2 regions of the Noviherbaspirillum album genome follow, and region 1 is predicted to be linked to the other one. Evidence: predicted binding sites of a transcription regulator. Region 1 holds the regulator's gene; the other holds the start of a gene.
The links. Region 1 encodes LexA, which represses DNA repair genes until DNA is damaged. Its sites were predicted from a motif close to ACTGTATNNNNATACAGT; they were not measured.
Positions count from the first base shown of each region.

Region 1 (7,461 bases):
GGATGAAAAGATCAAAGAATTTGCCCTCGTTGGGCATCAGTCGTCCGAACATGATTGCACTCTCAAATGTCGTATCGTTAAATTGGTGTCGGCGCTCCTCCGGTGCCGTTTTCCTCTTGCCTGGTACCGATCGTCTAATGCTTATTTCACATGGCGAGGAGCGCCGCGAATTGTCTACTCGTTGTCGAATACCGCGTTGCCACCGGTGTAATTGTCGAACTTGGTGTACTCCCCGAGGAAAGTCAGTCGCACGGTGCCGATCGGACCGTTACGCTGCTTGCCGACGATGATTTCCGCCGTACCCTTGTCCGGAGAATCGGGGTTATATACCTGATCCCGGTAGATGAACAGGATGACGTCCGCATCCTGTTCGATGGCGCCCGATTCGCGCAAGTCGGACATTACGGGTCGCTTGTTCGGGCGCTGTTCGAGCGAGCGGTTCAACTGGGACAGCGCAATGACGGGGCAATTGAGTTCCTTCGCCAATCCCTTGAGGTTTCGTGAAATCTCGGAAATCTCGGTCGCGCGGTTTTCACCCGGCGAACTGGCCGACATGAGCTGGATATAGTCGATGATGATCAGGCCGAGCCTGCCACACTGGCGCGCAAGCCGGCGCGAGCGCGCGCGCAGCTCGATCGAGCTCAGCGCAGGCGTCTCGTCGATGTAGATCTGCACCTCGTTCATCTTCTGGATGGCATGCGTCAGGCGCGGCCAGTCCTCGTCGTTCAGACGGCCCGTGCGCAGCCGGTGCTGGTCGAGGCGCCCCACCGAACCGAGCATACGCATCGCCAGCTGGGCACCGCCCATTTCCATGGAAAATACGGCCACCGGCAAGCCGCTGTCAATCGCAACGTTCTCACCGATGTTGATGGAGAAGGCAGTCTTACCCATCGACGGACGCCCGGCGACGATGATCAGGTCGCCAGGCTGCAGGCCCGAGGTCATCCGGTCGAGATCGACGAAACCGGTGGGCACGCCGGTGATGTCGTTTTGATTGTCGCGGTTGTACAGCTCGTCGATGCGCTCGACGACCTGGGTAAGCAGCGGCTGGATTTCAAGAAAGCCCTGGGCTCCGCGCGCGCCCTCCTCCGCGATGGCGAAGATTTTCGATTCGGCTTCGTCGAGCAGCTGCTTGACTTCCTTGCCCTGCGGATTAAAGGCCTGGCCGGATATTTCATCCGATACCGTGATCAGTTTGCGCAGCACGCCGCGATCGCGAACGATTTCCGCATAGCGGCGGATGTTTGCCGCCGAAGGCGTGTTCTGCGCCAATGCGTTCAGGTAGGTAAGACCACCGACCTCTTCGGCCTTGCCGCTGTTGGTCAGCGCCTCATAGACGGTGATCACATCCGCCGGACGGGTTGCATTGATCAGCTTGACGATGTGCTGAAAGATGACGCGGTGGTCGTAGCGATAGAAATCGTCTTCACTGACGAAGTCCGCAATACGGTCCCAGGCAGCATTGTCGAGCAGGAGGCCGCCGAGCACGGACTGTTCTGCTTCGATGGAATGAGGGGGGATGCGAAGCGCATCCAGCTGGGGATCAGTGCGGGTATTCATGGCGCGCATTATACCTTCTCGTCCAATACGGAAATACGCGTGGCACCGGAATTTCAGTTCCGTGACACAAATTTGTTGCATGTGGTGAATTGGCTAACCGAATGAAAGCCGCACGACAAGAAGCCTGGGACGAGCCCCGGAAATATTATGTTCGTTTAATTCAAAATCTTTCGGCAAGGGCAATAACGGTATCGGCGGCGTGGACGACATCCGGTTCCATATACCGTTATACCCTCTTTCAGGCGCCGTCAGCAGGCGGCATCGACGCGTCAAGCGTGGTAGTGCCAATTGCTAACGGCTCCGCCCGATAGGGCACGTTTTTCAAGCACAATAAAAAAAGCCAGCTTGCGCTGGCTTTTTGCACTGGTACTACTGAACTCAGACTTGCTGCTCGCCCACGATAGAAACAGTGATCTCGGCAACGACATCGGTGTGCAGTGCAACCGAAATCGGATGCTCGCCAACGACCTTCAGCGGACCTTGCGGCATGCGGATCTGAGCCTTCTCGACCGGGAAGCCCTGCTTGGTTACCGCGGCTGCGATATCGGCGTTAGTCACCGAACCGAACAGGCGGCCGTCAACGCCGGCTTTCTGGGAGATCTGAACAGTGGAGCCATTGAGCTTCTCGCCCTGTGCCTGCGCAGCTGCCAGCTTTTCAGCCGCAGCCTTCTCGAGGTCAGCACGCTTGGCTTCGAATTCGGCAACTGCTGTCGATGTGGCGCGACGGGCCTTGCGCTGGGGGATCAGGAAGTTACGTGCATAACCATCCTTGACCTTCACTACTTCACCGAGGTCGCCGAGATTAACGACTTTTTCCAACAGAATAACTTGCATTTCTTTCTCCTATTCTCAGTCGTCAATTAAGCGTTGTGCAGGTCGGTGTACGGCAGCAGTGCCAGATAACGTGCGCGCTTGATTGCGGTGTCGACCTGACGCTGATAGTGCGCCTTGGTGCCGGTCAGACGTGCCGGCATGATCTTGCCGTTTTCCTGGACGAAGTCCTTCAGGGTGTCGACGTCCTTGTAATCTACCTGTTCAACGCCGGCGGCGGTGAAGCGGCAGAATTTCTTGCGCTTGAACAGCGGGTTCTGCTGTTGGCGCTTTTGCTTGAGTTTGCTCTTGTCGAATTTTTTACCGAATGCCATGGTTGGCTCCTGTACTGTATCTAGTGATCTGGTGAATAAGTCTCGAATTCCGTCACATGGAAGACGAGACTTTTGCTGTTGCGGTTCTTGCGCGCGAGGAATCCGGTGAACGTGTACATGACGCCCAATTCAGCCTGATTGAACCGGCCGGAAATTTCTCCGGCCGCGACGGCGATCATCTCGAATTCAATCTGGCGAGGGATACCTGCCTCAATCTGCTCCGACACATGCATCAGCTTGGCTGAAACGATCGGTATGCCTGCCGGGGTGTAACGCATTACTTCGCGTTCGGCAATCGAGGCAATCAGACGAAACTGGTTCACACTCCCCTGCTGACGCAATTACGCCGCAGTTGCCTCGGAACGCTGGCTCTTGGCAGCATCTTCCTTCTGCACAGCCTTCATCATCGGGGACGGGGAAGTCTCGGCCTTCTTCATCTTGACGGTCAGGTGACGCAGGACGGCATCATTGAACTTGAAGCTGGTTTCAATTTCAGCCAGCGTCTCGCCGTCGCACTCGATATTCATGCAGACGTAATGCGCCTTGGCCAGTTTCTCGATCATGTAAGCCATTTGACGGCGGCCCCAGTCCTCAACGCGATGCACCTTGCCGTTGCGGGCGCTCACGATACCTTTGTAGCGCTCGATCATCGCAGGCACTTGCTCGCTCTGATCCGGATGGACGATAAAAACGATTTCATAATGACGCATGTAATCTCCTTATGGACGGATTAAACAATCGCCCACCCCGGCGTCAAGACGGGTGTGGGAAGAGGAAAGCCCGCTATGATAACCCGCCCTCAATAAAAGCTCAATACTTTCAGGGACTTATTCCGCCCGGTTTGCCTTATCCCGTGCTACGGTCAAAAGCCGCTTGCAATTGGACAAAAGCTGTATAAAAATACAGGCTGTCTATATCAACAGGGCTCTTCTCTCGCGAGACGCGTTCATTTCCTGGGCCGGAACCATGCTCAAACTCACTGCACGCCAGGAGCAAATCCTGAACCTCATCCGCGAAGCCATCGACAATACCGGCTTCCCTCCCACCCGCGCTGAAATCGCAAGCGAACTCGGCTTCAAGTCGGCCAATGCCGCGGAAGAACATTTGCAGGCACTCGCTCGCAAAGGCGCGATTGAAATTTCGCCAGGCACCTCCCGCGGCATCCGGCTGCTCGACATGAACGGCAACGGCACCGTCCGCTTCGGCGGCCACCAGCTGTCCTTGCCGCATCCATCGCTGATGCAGTTGAACTTGCCGCTGATCGGACGCGTCGCGGCCGGTTCGCCGATTCTTGCGAACGAACATGTCGAAGCCAATTATCGCGTCGACCCTTCATTGTTCTCCGCGAAGCCCGACTATCTCCTCAAGGTCAGGGGCTTGTCGATGCGGGACATAGGCATTCTTGACGGCGACCTGCTTGCAGTCAAGAAATCCGACACAGCGAAGAACGGCCAGATCGTCGTCGCCCGCCTCGGCGATGAAGTGACTGTCAAGCGTTACAAAAAAACAGGTTCGCTGATCGAACTGTTACCCGAAAATCCCGATTTCGAACCGATACGGGTTGATTCCGGTGATGAAAGCTTTGCCCTTGAAGGCCTGGCGGTCGGCTTGCTGCGCTCCTGGCACTGATTTACCGCATCAGGCCACGCTGAATCGGCGCGAAGTATTGAATATGCAAAGACTGTTCAATGCTTCGTTTTCGCAAGAATCTGGCGAGCAATGCCTCTGAGGATATTGACCTCTTCCGTTTCCAGTTGCGTCCGCGAAAATAAGCGACGCAGCCTGGGCATCAGCTTCTTAGGATTCTCCGGATCCAGGAATTCTATGGCGACCAAGGCTTTTTCTAGATGGTCATACATGCCATCTATCTGCGTCACGCCGGCCGCCTCCCCTTGAAATCCGATGGGCGAGGCACCAATTTCATTGCCGGTTTCAGCAACCCTCGCCTCATAGGCGAGAATCTGTACGGCTTGCGCAAGGTTCAATGAGGAATATGCCGGGTTGGCCGGAATATTGATCAATGCGTTGCAGCGCTCGATGATCTCGTTTGGCAAGCCGTAGCGCTCGCTTCCGAACACCAGTGCAGCATTCAGCAAAGGATCGCCAGCCAGGGTCGCGGCAAGCGACCTTGGCGTTGCCACCGGCGGAGAAAACTCCCGCAGGCGAGCGGTCAATGCAGCCGCGAAGTTGCAGCCATCGATGGCTTCCTCGAATGAACCGACCACGCGCGCCTTTTCCAGCACATCCTGTGCTCCACTGGCGAATGCGAGCGCTTCTTCCTGTGTGGTCGCGTCGGTGAACCGCGGGTTCACCAGAACCAGCTCCGAAAATCCCATTGTTTTCATTGCACGCGCGACCGCGCCGATATTGCCGGGATGACTTGTTTCGACAAGCACGAAGCGTAGCCGGGGAAAAACAGAAGTATTGGTTTGTGGCTGGTTCATTTAGAATAGCGGGATTGCGCGGCACGAAATCAGGTCTCCGATGCCGCATTGCTCATTAATATTATTTGATGCGGTTCCGAACGCGGTTGGCGTGGGAGCCGCAATTTTAACGGAACCTCTATGCATCCCATGCTGAATACGGCGGTCAAGGCCGCCCGTCGCGCCGCCTCGATTATCAATCGCGCAACTTTCGATCTCGATCGTATCCAGGTTACAGAGAAAAGGCACAACGACTTTGTGACCGAAGTGGACCAGGCCGCCGAGCAGGCGATCATCGACGTTCTGAAAACAGCATATCCCGACCACGCAATCCTTGCCGAAGAGTCCGGCGCATCGAGCAATCTCCATGACGAGAATGAAAATGTCTGGATCATCGATCCCCTCGACGGCACCACCAATTTCATCCACGGCTTTCCGCAATACTGCGTTTCGATCGCCTTGCAGCAGCGCGGCCAGATTACCCAGGCGGTCATCTTCGATCCGACTCGCAACGATCTCTTTACGGCCACCAAGGGCGCCGGGGCCTATCTGAATGAAAAGCGCATCCGTGTTGCACGTCGCGACAAGATGGCCGATGCCCTGATCGGTACTGGCTTCCCGTTCCGCGACATGGCGGGCCTGGACGAATACCTGAAGATGTTCAAGGTCATGACCGAAAAATGCGCAGGGCTTCGCCGCCCGGGCGCGGCCGCACTCGACCTGGCCTATGTCGCCGCCGGACGGCTTGACGGCTTCTTCGAGAAAGGACTGCAGACCTGGGACATGGCGGCCGGCTCGCTGCTGGTCACCGAAGCCGGCGGCATCGTCGGCAATTTTTCCGGCGATTCCGATTACCTTTACAAGGGCAATGTCATCGCCGGCAGCCCCAAGGTGTTTGCGCAGATGGTCAACCTGCTGTCGCCATTCGCCAAATAAGTTTTTCTCTTCAATGTGGACGGGTCGGGCGTGTCTTCACATGACACCTGCCCGAGTCGGGTGCGCAGTATTCCGCAGGCCTTACCCCCTGCCGCGCCGCTGATACAGCCTCGACACATTTCCACCGATAGCCTGTCTTCGGGCGTGATACCCGAACAGGCACCTTCTTGTGAGTTTCAATGTCTTTTTCCGAACTTGGCCTAGCCAGTGAAATCGTCCGCGCCGTTACCGAACAAGGCTACAGCGCCCCGACACCGATTCAGGCCCAGGCCATCCCTGCAGTATTGTGCGGCGGCGACCTGCTGGCCGGAGCCCAGACCGGCACCGGCAAGACCGCCGGCTTCACGCTGCCCCTGCTGCAACGCCTGTCCTCCACCCTCCCGAAGACCCCCGGCACCAGGCCGGTCCGCGCCCTCGTTCTTACACCGACGCGGGAGCTTGCCGCGCAGGTCGAGGACAGCGTGCGCACCTACGGCAAGTACCTCAAGCTGAAGTCCGCGGTCATCTTCGGCGGCGTCAATGTCAATCCGCAGATCAAGACGCTGGCCAACGGCGTCGACATCCTGGTGGCGACGCCGGGGCGCCTGCTCGACCATCTGCAGCAAGGCACCGTCAATCTCTCGCACGTTGAGATTCTGGTTCTCGATGAAGCGGACCGGATGCTGGACATGGGTTTCATCCGCGACATCCGCCGCATCCTGGCGATCTTGCCGAAGCAGCGCCAGAACCTGCTGTTCTCGGCCACTTTCTCGGACGAGATCAAGGCATTGGCCGACAGCCTGCTGAATTCGCCGGCAATGATCGAAGTGGCGCGGCGCAACTCCACCGTCGAAGTCATCAGCCAGAAAATCCACCCGGTGGACCGCAACCGCAAGCATCCGCTGCTGGCGCACCTGATCAAGTCGAACGACTGGACGCAGGTCCTGGTCTTCACCCGCACCAAGCATGGCGCGAACAAGCTCGTCGAACAGCTCGGCAAGGATGGCATCACCGGCATGGCCATCCACGGCAACAAGAGCCAGGCGGCCCGTACGCGTGCCCTGAGCGAATTCAAGGACGGCAGCCTGCAGGTGCTGGTTGCGACCGATATCGCGGCGCGCGGCATTGACATCGACCAGTTGCCGCACGTGGTCAATTATGACCTGCCCAACGTGCCGGAAGACTATGTGCACCGGATCGGTCGTACCGGCCGTGCCGGCGCAACAGGCGAGGCGGTATCCCTGGTCTGCGTCGATGAGCACGACATGCTCAAGGGCATTGAAAAGCTGATCAAGCGTTCGCTGCCGCAGGAGGTCATCCCCGGGTTCGAGCCCGATCCCAATGCCCGCCCGCAGCCGATTCAGTTGCGCAGCAATACTCCGCCAGCACGTGGCGGCAACGGCAATGGCGGCAGGCGC
Region 1 is NZ_JAWIIV010000029.1:59,083-66,543, reverse strand. Features, by position in the region: gene RY831_RS24960 (DUF47 domain-containing protein) at 1-52, opposite strand, end outside; gene RY831_RS24955 (replicative DNA helicase) at 175-1,560, opposite strand; gene rplI (50S ribosomal protein L9) at 1,939-2,394, opposite strand; gene rpsR (30S ribosomal protein S18) at 2,421-2,705, opposite strand; gene priB (primosomal replication protein N) at 2,726-3,028, opposite strand; gene rpsF (30S ribosomal protein S6) at 3,047-3,415, opposite strand; gene lexA (transcriptional repressor LexA) at 3,672-4,334, shown strand; gene RY831_RS24925 (RNA methyltransferase) at 4,391-5,149, opposite strand; gene RY831_RS24920 (inositol monophosphatase family protein) at 5,270-6,064, shown strand; gene RY831_RS24915 (DEAD/DEAH box helicase) at 6,244-7,461, shown strand, end outside.

Region 2 (7,461 bases), on a different contig from region 1:
AAGGAATCTCGCCGCCCGCTGTGATTAATTCCGATGGCCGCGCTGGTATCGCTGGTCCCGCCTGGGCGGGCGATGGCAAGGCGGAGAGGGAAAGCGATCCGGCCTTGACAACCGAACTGGCGGACGGCTTCCGGCTATTGTTTAGCCTGCTGACGGAAGATGAAAGAAAGGTGCTGGCGCTGCGGGAGGGTTTCGAATTCGACTTCGAGGAAATCGCCGCGCTGACCGGCAAGAGCGTGCAGAACTGCCGCCAGATCGCGAGCCGGGCGAAGCAGCGCCTCGGCCGGCACGCGGGCCGGGACCACCTGCTGGCGGCCGACGGCCGGGAGCTCGCAAGACGATGCGTCGATGCATTCCGCGCCGGCGACAGTCATGCCCTTATGCGTCTCCTGAGCCTGCAGCCCGCCGAATCCTTGCCGCCGATGAAGCGGGGCATCGAAATGCACAGCGCGCACGCGCAGACATCGGCTTCCGCAACCGTATGCCGCCTTCTGCAACAGATGCTTGCGCAAGCGGCCTGCAGGATCTGGCTAGGGCTGGCTGTCGTGGACGAACCGCGCTCCGAACATGAAGCGGAGGCGGTGACAATTGCGATTGCGGCTTGATTTATCCGGCCGCCCGATCCGGAATCCTCTTCAGATCCTCCATCCACACGGTCGCTTCCGAATCGCTGGGCGCGCGCCAGTCGCCGCGCGGCGACAATGAACCTCCGGAACCGACTTTCGGCCCGTTCGGCATGCAGGTGCGCTTGAACTGGCTCAGCTTGAAGAAGCGGTACAGGAAGATGCCGAGATTGTGCTTGATGGCGGCAAGGTCGTATTCGTTGCGCGCCACATGCGGTCCTTCGGGCCAGTTTCCGGCGTTCCTGTCGCTCCAGGCGGCCAGCGACAGGAACGCCACCTTCGAAGGCGAGAAGCCGAAGCGCAGCGTGTAATACAGGTTGAAATCCTGCAGCTCGTAAGGCCCGATCACGCTCTCGGTCTTTTGCTCCGGGCGATTTTTCGACTTGCCGGGCACTAGTTCCGGGCTAATCTCGGTATCGAGCACATGGTGGAGGACGTCGCTGCCGGTTTCACCGATCTGTCCGGTTTCGGCCACCCAGCGCACGAGATGAGAAATCAGGGTTTTCGGCACGCTGGCATTGACGTTGTAATGCGACATCTGGTCGCCCACGCCGTAGGTGCACCAGCCCAGCGCGAGTTCGCTCAGGTCGCCGGTGCCGATCACGATGCCGCCGTGGAAATTGGCGATGCGGAACAGGTGGCTGGTTCGTTCGCCGGCCTGCACGTTTTCGAAAGTCACGTCGTAGTCTTCCTGGCCTTCCGCATACGGATGCCCAATATCCTTGAGCATTTGCAGGCAGCTGGGGCGGATGTCGACTTCACTTGCCGAACAGCCGACGACTTCCATCAGCTCGCGCGCCTGCTTCAGCGTACGGTCGCTAGTGGCAAAGCCCGGCATGGTGATGCCGAGGATATTGGTGCGCGGCAAGCCCAGCCGGTCCATCGCCTTTGCGCAGACCAGTAGCGCATGCGTCGAGTCGAGCCCTCCCGATACGCCGATCACCACCTTCTTGATGCCTGAGGCGGACAGCCGCTGCACCAGCGCCTGCACCTGGATGTTGTAGACCTCGGCGCAGCGCTCGTCGCGCCGCTTCTGGTCGGAGGGCACGTAAGGGAAACGTTCGACAGCGCGTTCGAGCGGCAGTATGCGATCGAACGGCAGATCGACCGAGTAGGAAACCGTTTCGAACCGGTTGACCTCGTCCCGGTGGCGACGCACCGAGTCGCCGAAAGTGGTGGCGCGCATCCGTTCGCGCGACAGGCGCTCCAGGTCGACGTCGGCATAGATCAGGTGCGAATCGTCGGAAAAGCGCTCGGACTCCGCCAGCAGCGAACCGTTTTCGTAAATCAGCGCCTGCCCGTCCCAAGCCAGATCGGTCGACGACTCGCCCTTGCCCGCCGACGTGTACAGGTAGGCGGACAGGCAGCGCGCCGACTGCTGTGCAACCAGTTGATGGCGATAGCCGGACTTGCCCACGACTATATTGGAAGCGGACAGGTTGACCAGCACCGTGGCGCCGGCCAGCGTGGCGAAAGACGACGGCGGAATCGGCACCCATAGGTCTTCGCAGATTTCGACATGAAAGCGCAGCAGTGGAAGATTGTCGGCGGCAAACAATGTGGTCGGACTGAACGGCACGTCCTGCCCCAGCAGCACGATGCGCTCCGAGGTCGCCGAGTCGGCTGCATTGAACTGCCGGGCCTCATAGAATTCCCCGTAGTTGGGCAGATAGCTTTTCGGCACCACCCCGAGGATGCGGCCATTGGCAACCACCACTGCGCAATTGAACAGCAGATGATCCACCCGAAGCGGCATGCCGACCACCATCGCCAGCGGCAGCTTCCGGGATTCGTCGACGATGGACGCCAGCGCGGTCTTGCAAGCCTCAAGCAGCGCGGACTGGTGAAACAGGTCATCGCAGGTATAGGCGGACAGGCCAAGTTCGGGAAACACGACCAGCGCCGCGCCCGCCTCGGCGGCCTTGCGTGCGAGTTCGAGCGTGCGCTCGGCGTTGTAGGCGGGATCGGCGACCTTGCAGACGGGGATGCCGACCGCGACACGGGCAAAGCCGTGAGAATAGAGATTGAGGAAGCGGTTGCTCATCTTGTTTTTCGGATCGAAGTGACCAACGGATTATTAAAAAGAACCATGACAAAACTTTTGCCCGATGCGCGCTATCGGCGATCGATGCCGGTAACGGATAGCGGCCCGCCCGAAACTTGATGACTCTTGCTTGTCTGGCATGTAGAGGCAGGGGCAAGTTCAGCCTTCAAGGCGGCGATTGCAACTTTCACTACTTTAACATTGAGGAATGAGGCAGGCTGAGACGCGGGACGAATCGAAGTCGGCACCAGACGCCGGGGGCAATCTGTTTGCATGGAGCTTGCCTTTCTTGTATTGCGGATGCGTCTGCACCCTCGCATAATTGCTATGTATATGCATACAGTGAAATCTCACTCGGACGCTGTCCTCGGCAACCAATCGATCTTCTTCTGGAGAACGATGCCGAAACATGACATGCGTATTCCAGGGAATGCATTGGCCGATGCCGCATGGGCAGTTTCAGGATGAACAGGACTCTCGACAACCCGCTGTACTATCTCGACAACTTCCACCGCGTCGTGGAATGGATCGACCGCCAGTACTGCGCGCTGATGAATGCCGGAGAGCGAGCTTTCATCCAAGCCTTTCAAGGCTTGCCGCAGGCTTCGCAGGCTCTGCTGGTGCGGATGATCATGCGCAAGGGAGATCTTTTCCGCCTGTCAAAACTGCACTATGACGAAATAGGCTGCATTCGAACCGCTGCCGCCCCCTTGCTCGAACAGGGCTGGGTGCAAGGCGATCCGCCTTTGTCGATCGATGTGGTGTTCGCAGTGCTGACCAAACCTGAGCTCGCATGCGTGTTCAAGGACATCAAGGCCAATGCGCGCAAGGCCGAGCAGCTGGAATTGCTGCGCGAGAAGCATGCCGATGAAAAGCCGCTCGGCGAGTGGTGTAGAGCGCTTGACGAGCGTGTGTACCGCTTGCTGATCGGAGACATGTGCGACAGGTTTCGCCTGATGTTCTTCGGCAACCTCAGGCAAGACTGGACCGAGTTCGTGCTCGCCGATCTCGGCATCTTCAGGTACGAACAGGTGCCGCTGTCGTCGGCGTCGATGGCCTTTCGCGCGCGCGACGATATCGATCATTACCTCCATCTGCACAGCTGCCGGCAGCGTTTTCACGACGGAGAACCGCTCGCCGACATTCTGCAGGCAGTGCCGGCGCAGCCATTCGAGAATGCTTGGCTGGAAGGACGCCGGGCAAAACTGCTGTATCGGATCGCGCAGCAATGCGAGAAGAGCGGCATGCTGGCAGAGGCACTGGAAATTTATATTCGCTGCAGCTATGGCGGCGCCCGAATCCGCGCGATCCGGGTCATGGAACGCCTGGAGCAATTCGACGGCGCGCACGCGTTGGCGCTTGAAGCCGCGGAACATCCGGAAGACGATGCGGAACATCAGCAGCTGCTGCGCATACTTCCGCGGCTGCGGCGCAAGCTCGGGCTCACCGCAAAAACCGCTCGTGCGAAAGCCAGCCCTGTCGACAGCATAGCCCTGGTTCTTCCGCAGCCGGAACTGGATATCCATGTCGAACACGTGGTGCGAACCCATCTGAGTTCCGAGGCGGCACCCGCCTACTATGTCGAGAATACGCTGATCAATTCGCTGTTCGGTCTTCTATGCTGGCAAGCGATCTTCCATCCCGTGCCCGGAGCCTTCTTTCATCCATTTCACAGCGGCCCGGCCGACCTGACGGCGCCGGACTTCCATCGCCGCCGCGAAGACCAGTTCGAGCAATGCCTGGCCCAGCTGGACAGCGGCGCATACCGGCAGACCATCCTCGCCAACCTGGAAGCCAAGGCCTATATCCAGTCGCCGTTCGTCGCCTGGGGCGCCATCACGCCGGCACTGGTGGAGCAGGCGCTCGACTGCATTCCGCCCGCACATCTGAAGAAGTGGTTCCGGCGCATCCTCGCCGACGTCCGTTCCAACCGCAACGGTTTTCCCGACCTGATCCAGTTCTGGCCTCAGGACAAGCGCTATCGCATGATCGAAGTGAAAGGTCCGGGCGACCGGCTGCAGGACAACCAGGTGCGGTGGCTTGAGTTTTGCGCCCAGCATGACATGCCGGTCACGGTCTGTTATGTGCGATGGCAGGAGGCAAGCTGTTGAAGTACGCCGTGGCGGTGCGCGCCATGACCGAGTTCACCGCCAAGCGCGGCGACCTCGACCTGCGCTTCACGCCCGCGCCGACCGCACAGGAAGGCATCGCTGGACATGCGGTGGTGGCGGGCCGAAGGCCGGCCGGCTACGAATGCGAAATCACGCTCAGCGGCGAGTACAAGCACCTCCTGGTGCGAGGACGCGCCGACGGCTACGACCCGGCCCACAACCGATTGGAAGAGGTCAAGACGCACCGAGGCGATCTCGATCGCTTGCCGGCCAATCATCGCGCGCTGCACTGGGCGCAGCTGAAGATTTATGGCTGGCTGCTATGCCAGGCACGCAGCCTGCAGGAAGTGGAGCTGGCGCTCGTGTACTTCGATATCGGCAGCCAGAAGGAAACCATGCTCGCCGAGCGGCACACGGAGGCGGACCTGCGCCGTTTCTTCGAACAGCAGTGCGAATGCTTCCTGGAATGGGCACAACGGGAACTGGAACATCGGTCGCAGCGGGACGCGGCCCTGACCGGCCTGGCATTTCCGCATTCCAGCTTCCGGCCCGGGCAGCGGCAGCTTGCGGAAGCGGTATATCGGGCTGCGTCGAATGGACGCTGCTTGATGGTCCAGGCACCCACCGGCATCGGCAAGACGGTAGGTACCCTGTTCCCCATGCTGAAAGCCTGCCCTTCGCAAAAGCTCGACAAGATCTTCTACCTGGCAGCGAAAACCTCGGGCCGCGGCCTGGCGCTCGAGGCTCTCGAACGCATCGGCAATTCGGCTCCAACGCTGCCGCTGCGCATTCTGGAACTCACCGCGCGCGACAAGGCATGCGAGCATCCGGACAAGGCCTGCCATGGCGAGTCCTGTCCGCTTGCGCAGGGCTTTTACGATCGTTTGCCAGCGGCGCGCCAAGCCGCGGTCGAGGTGAAGTTTCTCGACAAGCATCGCGTGCGCGACGTTGCTGCCGAGCACCAGGTCTGCCCGTACTACCTGGCGCAGGATCTCGCACGCTGGTCCGACGTCGTGGTGGGTGACTACAACTATTATTTCGACGCATCGGCGATGCTGCATGGCATGACGCTGGCCAACCAGTGGCAGGTCGGCGTGCTGGTGGATGAAGCGCATAACCTGGTCGAACGGGCCCGCAAGATGTACAGCGCCGAACTCGACCAGGCGGCGCTGCGGCAATTGCGCAGGACCGCGCCCGGCATATTGCAGAAACCGCTGGACCGGCTCAACCGGCAATGGAATGCAATGCACAAGGAGCAGACTCTGCCGTACGAGGTCCATGCCGATGTGCCGGAAAAATTCTCTACCGCGCTGCAGCAGGCGATTACCGAGATTACCGAATATTTCATCGAGCATCCGGCAACCGTCGACCAGGCGCTGCAGCGCTTCTATTTCGATGCGCTGCATTTTTCCCGCCTGCTCGAAGCATTCGGCAAGCACTCGCTGTTTGATATCTCGAAAACCTCTCCTAACAACGGCGCCGCCTCAGGTTCCACTGGCAATGCCGTGCTCTGTCTGCGCAATATCATTCCCGCGCCGTTCCTCGATGCGCGCTTTGCCGCAAGCCGCACCACCACGCTGTTCTCCGCCACGCTGAGCCCATGGTACTTCTACAGCGACATGCTCGGCATGCCCGCAACGACGGTATGCGTCGATGTCGAATCGCCTTTCACGGCGGAGCAGCTGTCGGTGCAGATCGTCAGCCGCATATCGACACGCTACCAGCACCGCGAGCGGTCGGTAGCTCCGATCGCCTCCTTGCTGGCGGAGCGATATGCCGGGCATCCGGGCAATTACCTGGCGTTCTTCAGCAGCTTCGATTACATGCGGAAGGTAGCGGACCAGGTACACATGCTCCATCCAGAGATACCGTCATGGACGCAGGAGCGGCAGATGCAGGAAAGCGAAAAGGAAGCTTTTCTGGACCGCTTTGCGCCCGGAGGAAGGGGCATCGGCTTCGCTGTGCTCGGCGGGGCCTTTGCTGAAGGCGTGGACTTGCCAGGAGATCGACTGGTCGGCGCCTTCATCGCGACGCTGGGACTGCCGCAATACAATCCGGTCAATGAACAGATTCGTCAACGCATGGATGCCGTGTTTGGAGCGGGCTACGACTACGCCTACCTTTATCCTGGCCTGCAGAAGGTCGTACAAGCGGCCGGCCGCGTGATTCGCACTCAAACCGACCGCGGTGTCGTATTCCTCATCGATGACCGTTTCGCGCGCGGCGAAGTGCGCGAGCTGCTGCCTTCCTGGTGGAAGGTGGAAAAGGAGCATGAGAAACCGGGGACCGCCGCCGGACAAGCCATTCATGCTGAGGCGCCGGCGTCCCGCTAGAGGGTTTTCGTGAGGTGTAAGGAAGAATCGGTTTGTCCTGGGGCAGGGCAAGGAGAGGAGCGCCTTGTGGCGGACTACACAAGCGACGAACAACGCCGCCATGCGCCCAAGGCAGGCCGAAGCGGCCGTACACCCATTCGCTATCCGCTCTAGATTCGAAGACTGCGCTTACTCGACCGGCACCGGAATATTCGCCGGGACCGGGACCGCAGTGACGCTGTTTTGCGGACTGCCTTCGATCACCCTGTCGGAATAGACGAGGTAAATCAGCGTGTTGCGCTTTGGATCTGCCATGCGCACTACGCGAACGCGCTTGAAAAGTATCGATGCCCTCTCGGAGAAGACTTCCT
Region 2 is NZ_JAWIIV010000025.1:2,846-10,306, reverse strand. Features, by position in the region: gene RY831_RS23025 (sigma-70 family RNA polymerase sigma factor) at 1-605, shown strand, start outside; gene RY831_RS23020 (NAD(+) synthase) at 607-2,667, opposite strand; gene RY831_RS23015 (VRR-NUC domain-containing protein) at 3,132-4,778, shown strand; gene RY831_RS23010 (helicase C-terminal domain-containing protein) at 4,802-7,111, shown strand; gene RY831_RS23005 (CreA family protein) at 7,280-7,461, opposite strand, start outside.
Region 2: a site for LexA is predicted at 2,994-3,011, ahead of RY831_RS23015 (VRR-NUC domain-containing protein). Genes of this name have one in related genera too.